Regions from separate parts of the Aquidulcibacter sp. genome, predicted to be linked through region 2. Evidence: predicted binding sites of a transcription regulator. Region 2 holds the regulator's gene; the other holds the start of a gene.

Region 1 (10,521 bases), on a different contig from region 2:
ATGCTGGGCTCGTCCAAGACATAGAGCACGCCCGTCAGCCCAGAGCCGATTTGGCTGGCCAATCGAATCCGCTGGCTCTCGCCGCCCGACAGCGTCGCTGAACCCCGGTGGAGCGTCAGATAGTCCAAGCCAACATCAACCAGAAAGCGCAAGCGCTCCTTGATCTCTTTCAACACGCGGGTGGCGATTTCCAATTCCTTGGGCGTCAGGCGGCCTTCTAAATCGACAAACCAGTCACGCGCACCCCGGATCGAACGAGAAGACACGACTGAAATATCTTCGCCGCCGACACGCACCGCAAGGGCCTCAGGCTTGAGGCGCTTACCCTCACAGGTCGGGCATTTCTGCGCTGATTGATAGCGGCCCAATTCCTCGCGCGACCAAGCCGAATCCGTTTCACGCCAGCGCCGTTCCAGATTGGGGATCACGCCTTCAAACGTCTTGGTGGTTTCATAGCGGCGCGCGCCATCATCATAGACGAATTTGACCTTCTCCGTCCCCGAGCCATAGAGCACGAGCTTCTGAAAGCTCTCAGGCAGTTTTGTCCAAGGTGTTGTCAGGGCGACTTCGGCATGGCGGGCAAGGGCTTGCAAAGTCTGGGTGTAAAGTGGTGAAGCCCCCTTGGCCCAGGGTGCAATCACGCCGTCATTCAAGGTCTTGCTTGAATCCGGGACCACCAACTCTTGGTCGAATTTAAGCTGCACGCCAAGACCATCACACGTGGGGCAGGCCCCAAACGGATTGTTGAAGGAGAAAAGACGCGGCTCGATCTCCGGGATGGTAAAACCCGATACGGGGCAGGCGAATTTGGCCGAAAATAGCATCCGCTTTGCCGCACCTTTTTCGTCCTTTTCATCGGCAAATTCGGCTAAGGCAATCCCATCGGCTAAGCGCAAACAGGTCTCAAAGCCTTCGGCTAGGCGCTGTTCAATGCCAGCGCGAACAGCGATGCGGTCAACAACCACATCAATGTCGTGCTTCAGTTTCTTGTCGAGATCAGGGGCATTTTCCAGCTCATAATACTCACCATTGATTTTGGCGCGTACAAAGCCTTGCTTGATCCAGCTTTTGAACTCGGTCTTAAACTCACCCTTTCGGCCGCGCACCACGGGGGCCAACAAGAACAAGCGCGTGCCCTCTGGCAGGACTTTGATCTTATCCACCATTTGGCTGACCGTCTGGCTTTCGATCGGCAGGCCGGTTGCTGGCGAATAGGGCACGCCAATGCGCGCCCAAAGCAAGCGCATATAGTCGTATATCTCAGTCACCGTGCCGACGGTGGAGCGTGGGTTTTTCGAGGTCGTCTTCTGCTCAATCGAGATGGCTGGCGACAAGCCCTCAATTGAATCCATGTCCGGCTTTTGCATCAGCTCGAGGAACTGGCGCGCATAGGCCGACAGGCTTTCGACATAGCGCCTTTGGCCTTCGGCATAGATGGTATCAAAGGCGAGCGAGCTTTTGCCCGACCCAGATAGGCCTGTGATGACCACCAACTCACCGCGAGGGATCTCAACCGTGAAATTCTTCAAATTGTGTTCGCGCGCGCCGCGCACACGGATAACAGGCGATTCAGACATGTGTGACCTTGATTACGCAAACCTCAGAGCCACAAGCCCCAAAGCCAAAACAATGTCGCCCTGATTAGCGCGTGCGAACCAGCTTGACGAATAGAACATTATGTGAACATCTTACGCTTGTCCACGGCATGCACAGTTTTACATGCTTATCCACAAGGCGAGGCGGTTTGAGTGTCGCCCCTCTCTTCTGGTTTGGACATGAGACCTGTAGCGTCAGTTTCAAATGGATACGATGCCAAGACGCGACAGGATGAGTCGCCAACGGCAAAAAAGACGGAGTTAGGGCAATGGCGGGCAGCGTGAACAAAGTGATCTTGGTTGGAAACTTGGGGCGCGATCCTGAGATTAAGTCCTTTCCGTCCGGGGATCGCATCGCAGAGTTTTCGGTCGCAACCAGTGAGCGCTGGAACGATAAAGCCACCGGCGAGAAGAAAGAAAAGACCGAATGGCACCGTGTCGTCGTGCGTAACGACAATCTGGTGAAGGTCGTCGAGAATTACGTCAAAAAAGGCAGCAAGGTCTATGTTGAGGGCCAGTTGCAGACCCGTGAATGGACTGATCAGGCCGGCCAAAAGCGTTATTCGACTGAAGTGGTCATTGGCCGGTTCAAAGGCGAAATCACCATTCTGGATGGTCGTTCCGGTGGCGGCGACATGGTCGAAGACCGCTCTGAAGGTGGGTTTGGCGGTGGCCGTTCAATGGGCGGCAATGGCGGTGGCTTTGGCGGGGGATCTTCGGCACCTCGCGCGGTTCAAGGCGAGAAGCGCTCCTTTGCGGCCGACCTTGAGGACGATATCCCGTTCTGATCCCATGCAGCGCAAATCGCGAGTGGCTTAGGCTTAGGCTTTCGTCTTTGCCTTGCCGCTGCCTGTGTGTTCGTTTGCCTCACAGGCCTCCAGTGTCGCATCTATACCTTTGAGCAAGGCCTCAGGTGTGACGGGCTTCGCGATATGGAAGTCACAGCCAGCCCAAAAGGACTGGGTGATGTGTTCTTTCATCGCATTGGCGCTTACCATGGCGATTGGCGTGCGTTGCAAGCCTTTGCTGCGTTCAATCTCGCGGATCTGTTTGGTCGCTGACAGACCATCCATAACCGGCATTTGCATGTCCATCAGCACAAGATCAAAGTGTGCATTTTGCCACATCTCAACGGCTTCCTGGCCGTTTTGGGCGATGGTCAGTGCGATGCCGTGGGGCTCAAGGATCATCGCAATCACGCGTTGATTGACTGGATGATCTTCGGCCAACAAGATGGAACGGCTGGCGGTATGCGGCAGGACGGCGGTCGGCGTGGTGCTTGCCCCTGCTCGCTCAGTGCGGGCAAACGCTTCGGGATGGACCCGTGGCAAAGGCAAGATAACGGAGAAGAGGCTACCAATCCCGGCTTCGGAGGTTACGAGGAATTGGCCGCCCATCATGTCGGTCAAGGTGCGGCAGATCGACAGGCCGAGACCTGTGCCACCAAAATTCTTGGTAATGGAGGCGTCTGCTTGTTCAAACCGTGCAAACAGGCGTTGTTTCGTTTGCTCGTCAAAGCCAATGCCTGTGTCTTTCACGCTGATCATGACTTCGCATGACCCATCCGCTTTGTCTGTAGCTGCGATACTGATGTCGATTTGACCTTTTTGGGTGAACTTCACCGCATTTGAGGCCAAGTTCGAAACAATCTGTTTCACGCGTATGCCATCGCCCTCAAACAAGCCTTCGGTACCGGGACCAAATCGGAGATAGAAGCCTAAGCCTTTTTCTTCAGCCCGTATGCCCATGACTTGGGCTGTCGCCTCAATGGTTTCGCGCAGGTCAAACGGTTCAGGTTGCAGGGTGAATTTGCCCGCTTCAATCTTCGAGACATCAAGAATATCGGACAAAAGAAGCTCAAGCGTTTCGCCAGACGACTGAATGAGGTCGACCATTTCGCGCTGGGACTGCGTGAGTTCGGTGCGTGACAAGGCACCAACCACACCAATGACGCCATTTAAGGGGGTGCGGATTTCATGGCTCATATTGGCCAAGAAGCTACTCTTGGCGCGATTGGCGGCTTCGGCCTGCTCGCGAGCGGCCAAGAGTTCCGTTTCGGTGCGTTTACGCTCGGTGATGTCGTAAAGGATGCTGACAAAGCGTGCGCCTTCGGTGCGCGTGGCCGGTAAGGGCACAACCGTCGCGTCGACCCAGAATTCTGAACCATCCTTGGCGCGATTGCACACTTCCCCCCGCCAAGATTGACCCGCATTGATCGTGTCGCGCATGCCCTGGAAATAGGATGGATCATGCTTACCAGACTGAACGGACTGATAGCTTTGCCCGATCAATTCTTCGCGGCTATAGCCACTGATCTCGCAATAGCGGTCATTGACGAACTCGATGCGACCAAATTGGTCAGCGACTGAGATGATGGAATGTTCGTCTAGGGCAGATTGATAGGCATTGAGATTGGCCAAGGCATCATCAGCGCGACGTTGGGCTTCGACCAGATCGGTAACCTCGGTTTCAATCGCTTGAAATCCTTCAAGTTGGTTCTGGTCATCATGGAGCGGCTGGATGTCGAGATTAACCCAATAATTGCGGCCGGTTTTGCTGCGGTTCAAAAGTGTGGCGCTAGCCGCTTCACCGCGATTGAGGGCACGGATCAATTGGGCGACTTGTTCCGCATCAGCTTCTGGAGCAAGGGTCAATTGGCTCGGCTTTTTGCCAATAACTTCTTCGCGGCTATAGCCCGTTAGCGCAAGATAGGCGTCATTCGCCCAAATGATTTCGCGCTTCTGATTGGTCCGCACCACGGGGTTGCGCGCTAATTCGGCAAAGCGTGCAAACTCTCGATAGCGGATCTTTTCTTTTTGGACGATCTCGCGATCTTGTCGCCAAAGTTCGAATATCAAAATGAAAGCAATGCCAACCAGGATAATCGTGACCAGAAACCCTGTCTGGATACGCGCTTTGGCGGATTGAATATCGGCGGAACCAGAATCCAAGGCCTTTTTGATTTCACGTGTATAAGTGGCTTTTTGATCGGCATAATCTTGCGACGATAGAATTTTGAGGGCGTCTTCTTTTTTGCCGTCGGCCACCAAAGCAAAGGACAGGCGTTCAAGATCGATGAGCTTGGTATTGGCCAGATCAACTTCGCCGAGGCTTTCTTTCACGCCCAAGGGGCCGATGGAGGTGGCTTTGACAATGGCTGCTTCCAGGCGGGGGGTATTGTCTTCGTAACGCTTTGCCCATTTCGGGTCGGCTGTCGTCGCATGCATGAGCGCAGACATGGTCAACACTTCGTCGAGACGATTGATCTCGCCGGTAGCTTCGGTGAACAAAATCTGTCGCGTATTGATATCGCGATAGGAGGCAAACTGCCACGACGAAGCCGCTGCTAGAAGCAGGATTGCAAACGTCACAGTCAGTAACCTGGGGAGCGATTTCATGCAGCCATCCTAAACAGATGGACTGTTTATAGACTGAATGGTGTTTCTGTTGAGTTAAATTGCCGATTTTAGCCGATTACCTTGGTTTTAGTTGTTTGTGCATGTGGGATATCCTCGTTTCGGTTCTACGTCATTATCGGACATGCCCGCAAAAAGGCATCAGATTTCCGACTCGACTCACTGGCTTCTTCGTGATTAGAACAAATCAAGAACATAAAGAGCAGAAAGGTGTGTGAGTTCCAGCCATGAGACCGGATTTGACCGCTTTGCGTACCCAGATACGGGCTATTGAGACCGAGGGCCGTCCGGCCTTGAGCTGTTTGCCAACAGGTGCAGACGGGTTGGACGTAGCTTTGGGGGGTGGATTGGCTTTGGGCGCTGTGACCGAAGTGGTTCCAGCTGCTTTCATGGATGAACCTGCAAGCTTGCACTTTGCTTTTGCCTGTTTGGCCAAGGCGCTGCAGCAGCGCTCGGGCGATCTGGTGGTGATTGAAGATGCCAGTCGCGGGCAGGGGTGGGGGCCTGCTTGGGGGCAGCTTTATGGGCCGGGTTTGCAGAAGCTTGGCGTGTGCCCATCGCGAATTTTGTTGGTGCGTGCTCCGGATGTGAAGGGTTTTCATGCCTGTCTGGAGGATGCGGCGCGAACCTTTGGATTGGCCGGTGTTTTGGCTCTGTCTGGCCCTAAAGCAGGCTTTAGCCTTGCCGGCGCACGGCGGGTCCAATTGGCGGCAGAGCAGGCCCATAGTTTTGTTCTGGCTGTCCAAGGGCTGCGCACCTCTGCTTTTGCGCCAGCACGCGCGCGACTGGTTGTCGCCAGTCGACCGTGCCGCCCTGTGCCCTTGGGGACGGCTTTGCCGGGGCTTGGACCCCCCGCTTGGAGACTTCACCTCGAACGCGCCCGCAATGGTGCGCGTCCACAATCCTTTGATTTGGAGTATGATGATGCGACGCATAGCCTGTATCAGCCTGCCACGCTGGCCAACCGATCGCCTCAGCCGCAACGCCTCTCTGCTTAAGGGCGATGGGACACGTTTCTCGCGCGCTAAGCCGTGCGCCACGGTTGCGCGTAGTGCCGGGGGAATTCGCCTCATTGCCCTCAATCGTGCCGCGCAAGAGGCAGGTCTATCCTCTGGCATGATGTTGGCCGGGGCGAAGGCCTTGGTGCCAGATGTTTGTGTCGCCGATAGTGACCCCGTGGGGGAGGGTGAGGATCTGACCGCTTTGGCACGCTGGGCCATGCGGTGGAGCCCATATTGTGCGCCAGTCAAAGGGCTTGAGGGCACGCATGCGCTTTTCCTCGACATTACCGGCTGCGCCCATTTGTTTGGGGGTGAAGCCGCCATGTTAGCCGATATGGTCATCAAAATGCGGGCTTTGGGCCTGACAGCGCGGGCAGCTTGCGCGGCGACACCGGGGGCGGCCTTTGCTTTGGCGCGCTTTGCGCCAGAGGCGCGCCATGGTTTGAGTGCGCCGGATGGAGCGGCTTTGCGCGCCTTGGTTGGGGCTTTGCCGGTGGAAGCTTTGCGTCTGCCAAGCGGCACGACCACGGGCTTGCGCGCTTTGGGCTTGAAGACCATTGGCCAAGTCGCCACCCAATCGTCGGCGGCTTTAGCCAGACGGTTTGGTATTGATCTGGTGCGCGCTTTGGACCGGGCCCGTGGGCTTGAGGAAGAAGCCATTGACCCGGTTGCGGAGATCATCCCGCGGCGTATCCGCTTGCGCTTGGCCGAACCCTTGATGACCCGCCAAGGCTTGGAGCTGGCAGGGGCGAAGGCTGCAGGAGAAATGTGCACGCTTTTGGACTCCTATAATGAAGGCGCACGCCGCTTGGTTCTCAATCTCTATCGTGTGGATGGGGTCGTCTTACAGCTTGTTGGCGGGTCTGGGCGCGCCCATCGCGACGCGGTTTTGTGGGCGAAGGTCTTGTGCGAACGGATTGAGGCAGAGGCCAATGGCGCTGGGCTTGATTTAGGCTTTGGGGTCGATCTGGTTGAAATTTGTGCGCCCGTGGTGGAAATATTGGAAGGCCAGGTCATGGACTTGGACCCGGTGGCTGCGGCGGCCTTGGCCAGTGCCGATGCGCTCCATCGTTTGGCTGACCGCCTATCCGCCCGCTTAGGCGCTGGACGGGTGACGCGTATGGAGGCGGTGGCCCATTGGGTGCCCGAACAGGCTGTGCGCCAAGTGGCGGTTGCCGATCGACGCCCGCAGGCGAGCCATTTCCCCGAAGCTTTGGCGGCGCGACGCCCCGCTTTGCTGTTAGAACGCGCCGAACCAATTGATGCCATCGCCGAAGTACCAGACGGCCCACCCCGCCTGTTTCGCTGGCGCGCTTTAGCCTTCAAAGTCGCTTGCGCCGAAGGGCCAGAGCGTATTGCCTGTGGCGAGGCCCATGACCGCGACTATTACCGGATTGAGACCAGTGAGGGCCGTCGCTTTTGGCTCTATCGCCAAGGCCTGCCCGGCAAAGTCGATCATCCCAAATGGTATGTGCATGGGAGTGCGGCATGAAGCCCCTTCACTTAATGCTGATCCCATTGAGGTGCGTCCATGCGCATCTTTGAGCCTTTGGCGACAACCAGTTTCTCCTTCCTGAAAGGGGCAAGCCAGCCCGATGAGATGGTGTGGGCGGCCCATGGCCTTGGGCTGCAAGGATTGGGCGTGGCCGATATCAATACCGTCGCCGGTGTGGTGCGGGCCCATGTCGCCGCCAAAGAGGCCGGCATCCGGTTGATCGTTGGTGCGCGCTTGGTTGAGCCCGATGGATTTGAGACCGTCCTTTATCCCAAAGACCGGGCGGCTTGGGGACGCTTGACCCGGTGTCTGACGCGCGGCAACCGCCGCTCGCGCAAGGGCAGTTGCACGCTAGAAAAAGCCGATCTGTTGGAGGCCATGGACGGGGCTTGTGCCATCCTTGTGCCACCCCCCATCCTCACCCAAGCTTGGTTGGATAAAGCCCAGACCCACCTGTCCGACGCACCCTTGACCGCTGACCTTTATGTGGCCGCGACCCGACCTTTTGACGGTACAGACTTTCAACGTCTGGCCGCTCTGGTGAGCCTGGTTCAGGGCACGCGCGCACGCCTGATTGCCACCATGGATGCACTGTTCCACACGCCAGACCGCCGGCTGTTGGCCGATGTCTTGGCCTGTATCCGCACCAAGACGACTTTGGAAGCTGCGGGCTATTTGCGGTTACAAAATAGCGAAAAATGCCTGAAACCCCCTGAAGAAATCATCCGCCTCTTCAAAGGGTTTGAAGATTGTCTTCAGGCGCAAAAGAAACTTTTTGATGCGATCACTTTCTCCCTAGATCAACTGGCCTATGAATATCCCGATGAAGTTGTAGCACGGGGGGAAACCCCGATGGATAGTTTAATTCGATTGAGTGAATTGGGCGCGCAAGGCCGCTATCCTGAGGGTGTGCCAGAGCGGGTGCGGGCGGCCTTGGATCATGAATATGCGCTGATCGCGGAATTGAGTTACGCGCCTTATTTTCTGACCGTTTATGACATTGTCGCCTTTGCGCGCAGCCGGGGCATTGTCTGCCAAGGCCGGGGGTCTGCTGCCAATTCGGTGGTGTGCTATTGCTTAGGGATCACGGCGGTAGATCCCATCCGCGTTGACCTCTTGTTTGAGCGCTTCATCTCAGCAGAGCGGCGCGAACCACCCGATATTGATGTCGACTTTGAGCATGAGCGCCGCGAAGAGGTGATCCAATATATCTATGACAAATTTGGCCGCCATCGGGCGGGTATTGCTGGGGTGGTGATTTCCTATCGTGGCCGCTCTTCCTTGCGCGAGGTTGGCAAAGTCATGGGGTTGAGCGGGGATACACAAGAGGCTTTGGCCAAGTCGGTTTGGGGCTGGGGCCGCGGCGGGGTTGATCCGGCCCTTATTCACAAGATGACAGGTTTGGATATTACGACCCCCGTGATTGCCCAGACCATGATGCTGGCCCGCACCCTGCACGGATTTCCCCGCCATTTGTCTCAGCATGTTGGTGGCTTTGTCATCACACGTGGGCCGCTCGATGAAGTGGTGCCCATTGGCAATGCCGCCATGCCAGACCGGACCTTTGTGGAGTGGGATAAGGATGATTTGGATGCTTTGGGTATTTTGAAGATTGATGTGCTGGCCTTGGGCATGTTGACCTGTGTTGCCCGCGCCTTTGAGTTTTTAGAGCACGACTATGGCGTGCGGCTGGGGCTTGCCGATATTCCAGCTGAAGACCCCGCCGTTTATGATATGATTTGCGCGGCTGATACGGTTGGTGTGTTTCAGATTGAAAGCCGGGCGCAAATGTCCATGCTGCCACGGCTGCGCCCACGCACCTTTTACGATCTGGTGATTGAAGTCGCTATTGTGCGGCCCGGGCCCATTCAAGGCGATATGGTCCATCCTTATTTGCGTCGCCGCCAAGGCCAAGAGAAGGTCACCTTTCCTTCCAAGGCACTGGAAGACGTTTTGGGCAAGACCCTTGGTGTGCCCTTGTTTCAAGAACAAGCCATGCGCATCGCCATTGTTGCGGCAGGCTTCACACCCTCTGAAGCAGACCGTTTACGCCGCGCCATGGCAACTTTTCGCAAAGTCGGCATCATCCATGAATTTGGCAAACGCTTGGTCGATGGCATGGTGGCCAATGGCTATGAGCAAGATTTTGCCGAGCGTTGTTTCCGCCAGATTGAGGGCTTTGGCGAATATGGCTTCCCTGAAAGCCATGCGGCCAGTTTCGCTTTGATTGTTTATGTGTCGGCTTGGCTGAAGAAGCATTGGCCCGAGGTCTTTTTAGCCGCCATTCTCAACGCTCAACCCATGGGCTTTTATGCCTCTGCCCAATTGGTGCGCGATGCCAAGGAGCATGGGGTGGAGGTGCTGCCGCCAGACGTCGGCTTTTCGGATTGGGACACTATGTTGGAAGCGCGTCCGGGGCAGGCCCGTAAAGCCGTGCGCCTAGGGCTGCGGGAGATTAAGGGCTTTAAGGAGGCCGATGCCGCCCGCTTGGTTGCGGCCCGCGCTGGGGGTGCAAGATTCCTCGATGCGGAAGACCTGAAACGGCGCGCGCGCTTAAATGGTCGGGCGATGGATTTGCTGTCTGATGGGGATGCGATGGGCAGCTTGAACTTGGATCGCCGCCAAGCACTTTGGCGTGCCAAAGGCCTAGCTGAACATGCCTTGCCCTTATTTGAGCATGCGAGCGAATATGGCCCAGAAGTGGATCCTGCCCTGCCAGAGATGCCGCTGAGCGAACAGGTCGTGCATGATTACGCCCGTCTGCGCCTCAGTCTCAAAGCCCATCCAGTGTCCTTCTTCCGCGCTGAATTGACCGAGAAGCGCTTTGTGACTTCCCAAGCGCTCAAGACCGCCCCCAATGGCGCGCGCGTTGATATTGCTGGCCTTGTCTTGGTGCGGCAAAAGCCCGGTACGGCTAAAGGCGTCTTGTTTGTGACGCTGGAAGATGAATTTGGCTCTGCCAATGTGATTGTTTGGCCAAAGATTTTTGAGCGGTTCCGGCGTGAGACTTTGGC
Region 2 (10,521 bases):
GTATGACGCCACCTTCATCTATATGCCGATCGAGCAAGCCCAACTCTTCTTCTCCAAAGAAACCTCTTGGGACACGATCGAACTGCGGATGCAGGATCCTGATAAAGCCGACCTTTTGGCGCTGGAAGTCGCGAAATTCAGCCAAAACCGTTACGTAACCGACTGGCGGCAGCAATCAGAAAGCCTCGTCTCGGCTTTGCAGATTGAGCGCAATGTGATGCGCTTGATCCTGATGCTGATTGTCGCAATTGCCGCTATGAACATCATCTCTGGCCTTGTGATGCTGGTGAAGAATAAAGGCCGTGATATCGCCATTCTGCGCACCATGGGGGCCTCGCGCGCCTCAATTATGCGGGTGTTCATGATGTCTGGGGCCAGTGTCGGTATCCTTGCCACGCTTGCAGGAGCTATTGGCGGGACTTTGTTCTGTCTCAATATCGGCACCATTCAAAAGGTCGTCGAGTTTGTGTTTGGCCCGGTCTTCAATGCCGACATCTATTTCTTGAGCCAGATCCCCGCGAAAGTGGAATGGCACGAGGTGATCACCACGGCTTTGTTCGCAGCCATCGCGAGTGTTGTTGCCACCTTGCCACCGTCTTGGCGTGCCTCCAAGCTCGATCCAGTGGAGGCGCTTCGCTATGAGTAGCCCTGTTCTCCGCCTGACCGATTTGCGCCGCGTCTATCAGACTCGGGCAGGCGAGCTCGAAGTCCTTAAAGGTGCCAATCTCACCATTATGCCCGGCGAAATTGTGGCCCTGATCGGCCCGTCGGGTTCTGGCAAGTCCTCGCTCCTCCATGCCGCGGGCCTGTTAGAGGCTGTTCAAGGCGGCACGGTAGAGCTGGCGGGCATTGACGCGACAAAACTGCCCGATGCCGCCCGCACGGCGCTGCGCCGCACGGCCTTGGGCTTTGTGTATCAATTCCACCATTTGCTGCCAGAATTTAGCGCCGTTGATAATGTCGCGTTGCCACAATGGATTGCCGGCGTTGGCCAAGCCGAAGCACGCGCACGGGCAGAGCAACTCCTCGACATGATGGGACTGGCAAACCGGAAACTCCACCAGCCGGGTCAGCTTTCAGGTGGCGAGCAGCAGCGCGTCGCCATTGCGCGCGCACTGGCCAATCAACCGGCGCTCTTGATTGCTGATGAGCCTACCGGCAACCTTGACCCTGCCACCTCGAGCTTTGTCTTCGACACCTTCCGCAAAGCCACGCGGGAGGAGGGGACCTCTGCCCTAGTTGCCACGCATAACATTGATTTAGCTCGGCAAATGGACCGCGTTTTCCGCATCGATGGCGGACGCCTCGTCCAAGACTGAAGTGCCCAAAATCTTGTTCCACGTTTATGCAAATTACCTCTTGCCATGAGAGCAAAACAAGAATAGAACGAAGGCAGAACAAACGAGGTGAAACATGGCCCAACTTCAAGACGCAGCCGCTTTCGCAGCTATTCTCGCATTCACCCTGATGGCTTGGGGCTGGGGTGCTGTGATCGGTTGAGGATGGCTTTGAATTTTCTGTCGGCGAGGGCTGACAGAGGCCTGAGAGTCCTGTCACACTGATCCGCTCTTTGGTGATGATTCAGTCGACGGATTCAGGTGGCCCCATGGCAGATACTACTCTTTCAGGCGGCGCTTTCTCTGACGGTGATCAGGGCTCGGGTGATGTCGCATTGACGGGGCCAGGTGGGGCGTCAACTGGGGCAGGGCAAGTCGAAAGACCTGCTTTGGCAGGCCCGGGTTTTGTCCATCTGCGGGTAAGGTCGGCCTATTCGCTGCTCGATGGCGCGATGACCGTCAAAAAGCTCGCGGGCTTTGCCGCTAAGGCGAACTGTGTCGCGGTCGGCATCTCGGATCCAAACCTGTTTGGCGCGCTGGAGTTTTCAGAAGCCTTGGCCGAAAAAGGCATTCAGCCCATTATGGGCCTGACGCTGCCGGTCTCTTTCCTCAGCCAAAAGCCCGGTGCGGCGGCGGGGCCAGATGGCAGTCTGGCACTGATCGCCCAGAATGAAGTCGGCTGGGCCAATCTGATGGCGCTTTCCAGCCTTTCCTTCCTAGAAGTACCAGCTGGCAGTTTACCTCATGTCGATTTGCAAAAAGTGCTGGACCATAGCGATGGCGTGATCTGCCTTACCGGTGGGCGGGAAGGGCTGTTAAGCCGTGCACTTCTGGCCAATTTGAAGTCAGAGGCCGACATGCTGCTGCGCCAGTTGGCCAAGGCATTTCCAAACCGACTTTATATAGAGCTGCAGCGCCATGGCATGGCCGATGAGGCCCAAATTGAGCCGCTTCTGATTGATCTAGCCTATCAAAACAATCTGCCGCTGGTGGCGACCAATGATGTGCGCTTTGACAGCCCAGAGCGGCATCGCGCGCAAGATATCCTCATGTGTATCGGTCAGGCCACCCGCGTGGCCGATGACAAGCGCGAGCGGGTTTCGGCCAATCATTGCTTCCGCAGTGAAGCCGATATGGTGGCGCTGTTTGCCGATTTGCCGGAGGCTTTGGCCAATAGTGTCGATATTGCACGGCGTTGCGCGATCCGGCCCTTGATGCGCGCACCCATCCTGCCGCGCTTTACCACCGCCGAAGGCCGCGATGAGCCGGAGGAATTGGCAAGCCAAGCTCGCCAAGGCTTGGAAGCGCGCCTTCTGAAGCGCCCCCCTGTTGTGGCGCGCGAAATCTATGACCAGCGGTTGGAACACGAAATCAATGTGATCAATCGGATGGGGTTTGCGGGCTACTTCTTGATCGTTGCGGACTTCATCAAATGGTCGAAGGAAAACAATATTCCAGTCGGTCCGGGCCGGGGCTCTGGCGCGGGCTCGCTGGTCGCTTATTCACTGACGATTACCGACCTTGATCCCTTGGCCTTTGGCCTATTGTTTGAGCGCTTCTTGAACCCAGAACGCGTCTCCATGCCCGACTTCGATATCGACTTCTGTCAGGAGAAGCGCGATAAAGTCATTGACTATGTGCAGAAGAAGTACGGTGCAGACCGTGTCGCACAGATCATCACCTTCGGAACGCTGCAGGCGCGCGCCGCCCTTCGCGACGTTGGCCGCGTTTTGGATATGTCTTACGGCCAAGTCGACCGACTGGCCAAAATGGTGCCGAATAACCCCGCTGCACCCGTAACTTTGGCCCAAGCCATTAAGGATGAGCCGCGTCTGCAGGAGGAGCGGTCGCGCGATGCGGATGTGCGCACGCTGCTTGATGCTGCGATTGAGCTCGAAGGCCTTTACCGCAACGCCTCTACCCACGCCGCCGGTGTGGTGATTGGCGACCGTCCGCTGCATGAGTTGGTGCCGCTCTATAAGGACCCGCGCTCCAGCCTACCTGCCACCCAATTCAATATGAAATGGGTCGAGCCGGCAGGTCTTGTGAAATTCGACTTCTTGGGTCTCAAAACCCTCACCGTGATCCAGCGCGCCTTGGACTTCTTGAAGGCACGCGACATTGTGGTCGATCTCGACACGCTGCCGTTTGACGATCCCAAAACCTATGAGCTTTTGGCCTCGGGCAAGACCATGGGCGTGTTCCAGTTGGAAAGCCAAGGCATGCGCGACACCTTGCGCAAAATGCGGGCCGACACGTTGGACGACATCATCGCTCTGATTTCGCTCTATCGGCCGGGTCCGATGAAGAATATCGAGACCTATTGCGACGTGAAATTTGGTCGCAAAGATGCCGATTATTTGCATGAAAGCTTGGTCTCCGTTCTCAAAGAAACCCAAGGCGTCATCATTTATCAGGAACAGGTGATGCAGATCGCCCAGATTCTGTCGGGCTATTCCTTGGGCGAGGCCGATTTGCTCCGCCGCGCTATGGGTAAGAAGAAGCCCGAAGAAATGGCCAAGCAAAAGGACCGCTTCGTCAGCGGGGCCACCGAACGGGGCGTGGACGCCGAGCTTGCCGACCGCATCTTTGAATTGGTGAGCGAGTTTGCCGGCTATGGCTTCAACAAGTCCCACGCTGCCGCCTATGCCGTGATCGCCTATCAAACCGCCTATCTTAAGGCCAATCATCCCGTCGAGTTCATGGCGGCCTCTATGTCGCTCGATATTGATGATACCGACAAACTTGGTGCCTTCATGCAAGAGGCAAAAAGCATGAAGATCAAGGTGTTGTCGCCCGATCTTAATTATTCTGGGGCCGATTTCTCGGTCCAAGACAACGCCATTCGCTATGCGCTCGGCGGGATTAAGTCGGTTGGCGTGGCGGCTATGGCCCAAGTGGTGGAGATCCGCCAAGCAGGCGGCAAGTTCAAATCCCTGCATGATCTGGCCGAGCGGGTCGATCCGCGCGTGCTGGGTAGGCGGACTTGGGAGACTTTGTCCAAGGCCGGGGCCTTTGATTCGATCGAGCCCAATCGTGCTTTGGTGTTTGCTTCGTCCGATCAATTGGTGGCCCATGCCAATGCGGCTGCCTCGGATCGCCAAAGCGCCCAGACGAGCCTGTTTGGCGATTCCGCACCTCCGCCGCGCGCACCCTTGCCCAGCGTTAAACCTTGGTCCGCGCAAGAGCGCTTGGATAATGAGTTTGCCGCCCTTGGCCTGTTCCTGTCGGGCCATCCATTGGATGATTTGATTGAGGCTTTGCGGCGTAGGCAGACGGTCTTCTTCTCTGAAATTCACTCCAAAATGCAGGGATCAGACGCGATTTTCCGCATGGCCGGTGTCGTGCGGGCGCGCAAGGAACGCCCGGCGCGCGATGGCGGCAAGTTTGCCTGGGTGACGTTGAGCGATCCCACGGGCGAGTTTGAAGTCATGATTATGCCCGAAACCCTCAACGAGGCGCGCGATTATCTCGACCCCGGAACCTCGGTCAGCTTCCGGGCCAAGGCGCGCCTGCGCGATGGCGATTTGAAACTATCGGCTGAAAAGATTGAGCTGTTGGATCAAACCGATATGTCGGGCTGTGCGGGGATTAAAGTGTTCCTAGCGCGCGGTGCGCCAATCGAAGAATTAGCTCGTGTGACCGAGACCTTGCGCGGTGCCACCTCATCCAGCTTTGGCGAATTGCGCGTCGTCGTCGAACTGGCCGATGGCCGCGAAGTCGAAATCCAAGCCCCCGGCCGCTTCCCCATCGATGTCGCCGCACGCCGGGCTTTGAAAAGCGCATCCGGCGTGGATTTGGTGGCGGAGTTTTAGGGGACCTTAGCCAAGGACCGCGCAGCAAGGGCTGCGCCTGTCGACGCGGTGGCATGCGCAACTTTTGTTGCGCGGTCCAAGGTAGCGCTAAAATGGGCTTAGGTATTCCCTGAAATAACTTGGTACGGCTCAAAGCGTCGCTCTGCTCATCTTGAAGCCACCCGACAATTGTTATTGCGAAATGGCGCGCCGAAAGGACCGCGCAGCAGAAGCTGCGCATGTGTACGCAGCGGCAAGCGCAACTCGTGTTGCGCGGTCCATCACACCCACCCACCTTTCACACACAAACTCGAACTATGCCTTTGCAAAGGCAAAGCCTGCGGCCAGGGCTGGCTCGTGGAAAGAAGCTGCAGGGCCCTCAACACCGAGGAGGTGAGGCTTGCTTTCAGTCTGCCTTCAGGGCGGCAAGCTCGTTGCCGCTTGGATCGCGGAAGTGAAAGCGGCGACCACCTGGAAAGGCAAATAGCGGTTTGGTGATAACGCCACCCGCCTGGGTCACCGCCTCAAGGCAAGCCTCCAAATCATCGACGGCGATGACGGCCAGTGGTGCGGTAGTGGCCTCGCTTAAGTCCCCCTGTAGGCCGAGGTCGACGTCACCATTTGTCGTGCAGGAATAGCTGGGGCCATAGTCGGTCAAGGCAAGGCCGAACGCATCGCCATAAAAGGCGCGCGTTGCGGGCAAGTCGGCTGCGGGTAATTCAACATAGCAGATACGAGACATCATTTGAACTCCACAGTTTGGGTGCGTGTTTTTTTTGTTGTCCGCCGCAGGCTGGTTGCCCGGTGCGCCGCCCAAAGCCAGCCCAGCAACAGCGCCTAGTACCGCCGATAAAGCCCCGCCAGCACGCCTTGAACCTTCACGCGATCTGGCCCGAAGATGCGGGTCTCATAACGGGGGTTGGCGGCTTCCAAAGCGATAGACTGGCCGCGGCGGCGCAAGCGCTTCAGGGTTGCTTCTTCATCATCAACCAAAGCGACCACGATATCGCCTGATTGGGCGTCATCGGTGCGGCGGATGATGACAAAGTCACCTTCGAGAATGCCAGCATCAATCATGGAATCGCCTTTGACTTCCAAGGCAAAGTGCAGGGCAGGGTCTAGTTGGTCAGGGGCTGCAATCCGGTCGATCTCATGCTGAATGGCCGCGATGGGCACACCGGCGGCAATCCGACCCAGAACCGCAATGTCATTGGCTGCCCGTGGTGGTGAAGGTGGTGCGGCACTTGCGGGCGTGGAGCCCACGACCAGTGGCGTAAAGGGCTGGCGGCCCTTGGGTGGGGCGGCGGTTGTGGCGCTATCGGGCAGTTTCAACACTTCCAAGGCCCGTGCCCGGTGCGCCAGACGCCGTAAAAAGCCACGCTCTTCCAGAGCGGTGATCAGGCGGTGAATGCCCGACTTCGATGCCAAGTCCAACGCATCCTTCATTTCGTCAAAGGACGGCGAGACACCTGTTTCCTTGAGACGCTCATGAATGAATAGCAAAAGCTCTCGTTGTTTGGACGTCAGCATCAATTCCCCCTATCTCGTGGCGCGCGTGTACGCTTGGCCCCTATAAATCCGATGGCACCGTGAACGATGCACGAACAAAGCAGCGATGTTCTAACTCTGTTCCGTTTTTACGTCTATAGTCCGCTGCAAATTTTTCCGCAGCCAAAGCACGGTTGACCTGCACATGCCCCTCTCGCCTGTCGGGGCCATGACTGCTAAGTCACCCCTGATAGGAAAGAAACATGAAAGTCAGATTTGCACCTTCTCCCACCGGCAAGCTCCACGTCGGCAATGTGATCACCGCATTGCGCAATTGGTTGTTTGTGCGCCAACATGGCGGCACCTTCTTGTTGCGCATTGACGACACCGATACGGCGCGCTCCACCCAAGCCTATGAAGACGGGATCCGGACGGACCTGACATGGCTGGGCCTGACCTGGGATGAAGAGGCGCGCCAATCGGCCCGCTTTGACGTGTATGACAAGGCGCGGGATCGGCTGATCGCGGCAGGCCTCCTCTATCCCTGTTATGAGACGTCCGAAGAATTAGACCGCAAGCGTAAGATCGCTTTGTCGCGTAAATTGCCCCCGGTGTATGACCGCGCGGCCCTTGCCCTGACGGACGCTGAAAAGGCCGCCTTTGAAGCCGAAGGGCGCAAGCCCCATTGGCGCTTTAAGCTCTCGGGCAAGCGGGTTGCTTGGCAAGATTTGATCCGCGGCGAGCAAACGGTGGATACGGCCTCTATGTCTGACCCCGTGTTGATCCGCGAAGATGGCGCTTATCTCTATACGCTGCCATCGGTCGTGGACGATGTGGATTTGGGCGTGACGCATGTGATCCGGGGTGAAGACCATGTGACCAATACGGGCGCTCAAGCTGAGATTTTTGAAGCCTTGACCGGCGGCTCCCGACCTGAATTCGGCCATTTCCCGCTTTTGGTGGGGGCCGATGGCGAGACCTTGTCGAAGCGTATCGGTTCGCTGTCGGTTGAAAGCCTTCGTGAGCAGGGGGTAGCGCCCTTGGCGGTCCTGTCCTTGATGGCGCGGATCGGCACCTCTGACCCGGTTGAGGCGGTTGATAATTTGGACGCTCTGGTGGCGGGTTTTGACTTTGGCAAGATCGGCCGTGCACCAGCCCGCTTCGACCCTGAAGATGTCCGCCGTTTGGATGCGCAATTGCTGCAGCATGCGGACTATGCGGCGATCCAGCCGCGCCTTGCCGCGATTGAGTGCGATCTGGGGGAAGCCTTTTGGCTGGCGGTGCGCGGTAATCTCGCGAAGTTTGATGATGTGGCGCTCTGGGCACGTGTCGTCCAAGGCCCGATTGAGCCGCAAATTGACGAGCCAGACTTTATCGCCACGGCGGCGGGCCTTTTGCCAGCTGGACCCTATGATGAGACCTCTTGGTCAGGCTTTACCGAGGCGGTGAAGGCGGCAACTGGTGCGAAAGGCAAGGGCCTGTTCATGCCCTTGCGCAAGGCGCTGACAGGGCAAGAGCATGGGCCAGAAATGAAGTTGATCTTTATGCTGATCGGCCCAGAGCGGGCGGCAAGCCGTTTGGCGGGCAAAGCTTCTTAAGGCGACTTGGCACGATGGGCTTCTAAAGCGTCATCCCACCTCATTTTCTTGCGCATCGCATGGAAATGAGGGGTGCCATAGATCTGGAAGAAGTCGTCGACGACAGTCCGGCATTCGGCGAACCATGACCCATTTGGTTGAAGCTGGATGCCGTGCCTCAGATAGAGGCCGATAATGGCCGAGGTCGTGCCTTGCAGCGCGTGCAGCATGTCCCAACTCGGCGGTTGGTCAATGAAGCCTTCCTCCAAGAGTCTCGCGAAGCGCTTTCGCCAAAGCATATTCGTATAAATAACAATCAAGTCGCCGATGCTGAGATGTTCGTCCAATTGCTGCAGCGCATTGGTGAATGCCCCCATCGAGATGGCGTTTTTGACGCGCGGGTCAAGGAAAGTTTCAATTGAAATCGAGGTGTATTCGCAAAATTGCACAAGGGGGTTTGGGGACGTGGATTCCTGTGCCAGCCACGCCATATAAAAACTGGTCCCTAGCCCATGCGCGGCCTCGTAAAGGGCTCTGTCATCGGGATAAAGACGATAGAGAGTGGCCGTCGAAACACCCGCCTGCTTGGCCACTGCTGCCATATTAACGTTTTGGAAGCCTTGCGAATAATTGACCACAATGGCGGAAGCCACAATGCGGCTGCGCCGATTGCTGGCGTCTAACCTATTGCCGCTTTTGGGCATGAATCTCTCTAATTCTTGCCAGATGAATGCGTCCGACGTCGCAGGCCTTGGCTTGGCACGTAACGACGCTTCGACGTCTCTCAAAAAGGGGAGTTGGCGATCAATCGACGCCTGAAGCCTTTTTTCATCAACCGGTTCCAGCGCTTTTTTCTGCAGGCTTTTACCATCCAACCAAGCAACTTGGCCCTGCTGCCGCAAGGCTCTAAACTTAGCTGTGCCATGGACAATGAAGAACTCTTCGGCGATTTTCACTGCCTCTTCAGACCAACTGACGACGGGTTGAAACGGCACTTTATATCGCCCCTGCCATTCAACCGTCCTGTCTTCAATCGCTCCCTGAATTCGTAAGAACATGCTCAATCGATTGTTATCTTGAATAAATCCGTCCGCAACTAACCGATCAATTATATTGAAAAAGAATTCTTGTAGTTCTTGAATGAATAAGGCTGAATTATTTTGGACGTCAGCAAATATTTCTGTCTCACTTTGTAGGGTGAAAGCTTGCGTGTGCCAGAGCATGAGCACGCTGGACTCTCGGTAGATCGCTAAGAGGTGGTCGACAATCTCTACCAAATCGCGGAAAGGGTGGGGATGGCGCGGCGCTTCCTGAATGGTCTCGAGAAGAACCTTGTTGCCGAGTTTCAGAGCATCAACCGTCAGATAATTTCGGTCAGGGTACAGACGATAAAGTGTAGCCGTTGAAACGCCTGCCCGTTCCGCAATTCGTGCCATATTTGTGGCGGCCAGTCCAAAACTGACCCACTCTATCAATTGGCTTGCGCAAATGCGTTGTTTGCGCGTGATATCATCTTGGCGCTTGGCATGGGGTAGCAAAAGCGCTTGTATTCTCTCGTCAAATTTCAACCGCCTTGGTGCGGGCTTGGTGCGAATGTCCATCGTTTTAGCGCCTAGAAACCGTTGTTTTTCATGCGTGAAGTTTGTTCCACAAATCCCACAAATGCCTAGCTCCGTGTTCTCGCCAAGCGATATCTAAATTTCATTTGTCCGAACCACAGCCATGACTTCATTGGATGAGTTGGTGTCGGGTTCTGGCTCCTCGGCCGCGTCCCAGCCCAATGCCTTTCGTTTGGCGTGGAATTGCGGGGTGCCATAAATGACGAAGAAGTCTTCGGCGACTTGCCAGCAGGCCTCGGCCCAGTTGCCTTCGGGCTTAGGCGTAGCTCCGAGGTTGCTTTTGTGCCCCCAAGACAGGCTCTGGATGGGGCCATAAAGGGCGTGGATCATGGCCCAGTCAATCTCGCCTTGGAGGTAGCCTTCCGCCTTTAGGCGACTAAATCGACGAGACCAAAAGGCGAAAATATAGCTTTTGATGAAATTTGAGGTGTGAAGCTTTGTCTCGCGCCCTTGATCGGCCAGCAGGCCAAATTGGATTGAGCTGACCTGCAGGCTGCGGGGGTCCAAATAAGTGTCGACGGCGATTTTGAGGAAGTCGCTAACGCGCTTCAAAGGATTGGCGTTAGCTACATCGCGGGACACCCAAGCGCTGAAGAAAGCTAAACCCAAACTATGGGCCTCTTGATAGAGTCTCAAGTCATCGGGGAATGTCTGATAGAGGGTTTTAGTCGACACGCCGGCGCGCTTTGCAACGCCCGCCATGCTG

What was found. The regulator LexA, encoded in region 2, represses DNA repair genes until DNA is damaged. The targets are predictions, from matches to a motif close to ATGTTCNCNANNTGTTCT.
Region 1: ACOVRA_RS16430 (ImuA family protein) is a predicted target of LexA. The motif match lies at 5,191-5,208, and genes of this name have one in related genera.

Annotation. Positions count from the first base shown of each region.
Region 1 covers NZ_JBMLTR010000219.1:187,675-198,195, forward strand. The annotation lists gene uvrA (excinuclease ABC subunit UvrA) at 1-1,577, opposite strand, end outside; gene ssb (single-stranded DNA-binding protein) at 1,865-2,383, shown strand; gene ACOVRA_RS16425 (PAS domain S-box protein) at 2,417-4,993, opposite strand; gene ACOVRA_RS16430 (ImuA family protein) at 5,239-6,009, shown strand; gene ACOVRA_RS16435 (DNA polymerase Y family protein) at 5,930-7,504, shown strand; gene ACOVRA_RS16440 (error-prone DNA polymerase) at 7,544-10,521, shown strand, end outside.
Region 2 covers NZ_JBMLTR010000009.1:34,948-45,468, reverse strand. The annotation lists gene ACOVRA_RS01535 (lipoprotein-releasing ABC transporter permease subunit) at 1-646, shown strand, start outside; gene ACOVRA_RS01530 (ABC transporter ATP-binding protein) at 639-1,319, shown strand; gene dnaE (DNA polymerase III subunit alpha) at 1,607-5,152, shown strand; gene ACOVRA_RS01520 (VOC family protein) at 5,538-5,876, opposite strand; gene lexA (transcriptional repressor LexA) at 5,969-6,661, opposite strand; gene gltX (glutamate--tRNA ligase) at 6,883-8,217, shown strand; gene ACOVRA_RS01505 (TetR/AcrR family transcriptional regulator) at 8,214-9,419, opposite strand; partial or broken gene ACOVRA_RS01500 (TetR family transcriptional regulator) at 9,582-9,797, opposite strand; gene ACOVRA_RS01495 (TetR/AcrR family transcriptional regulator) at 9,891-10,521, opposite strand, start outside.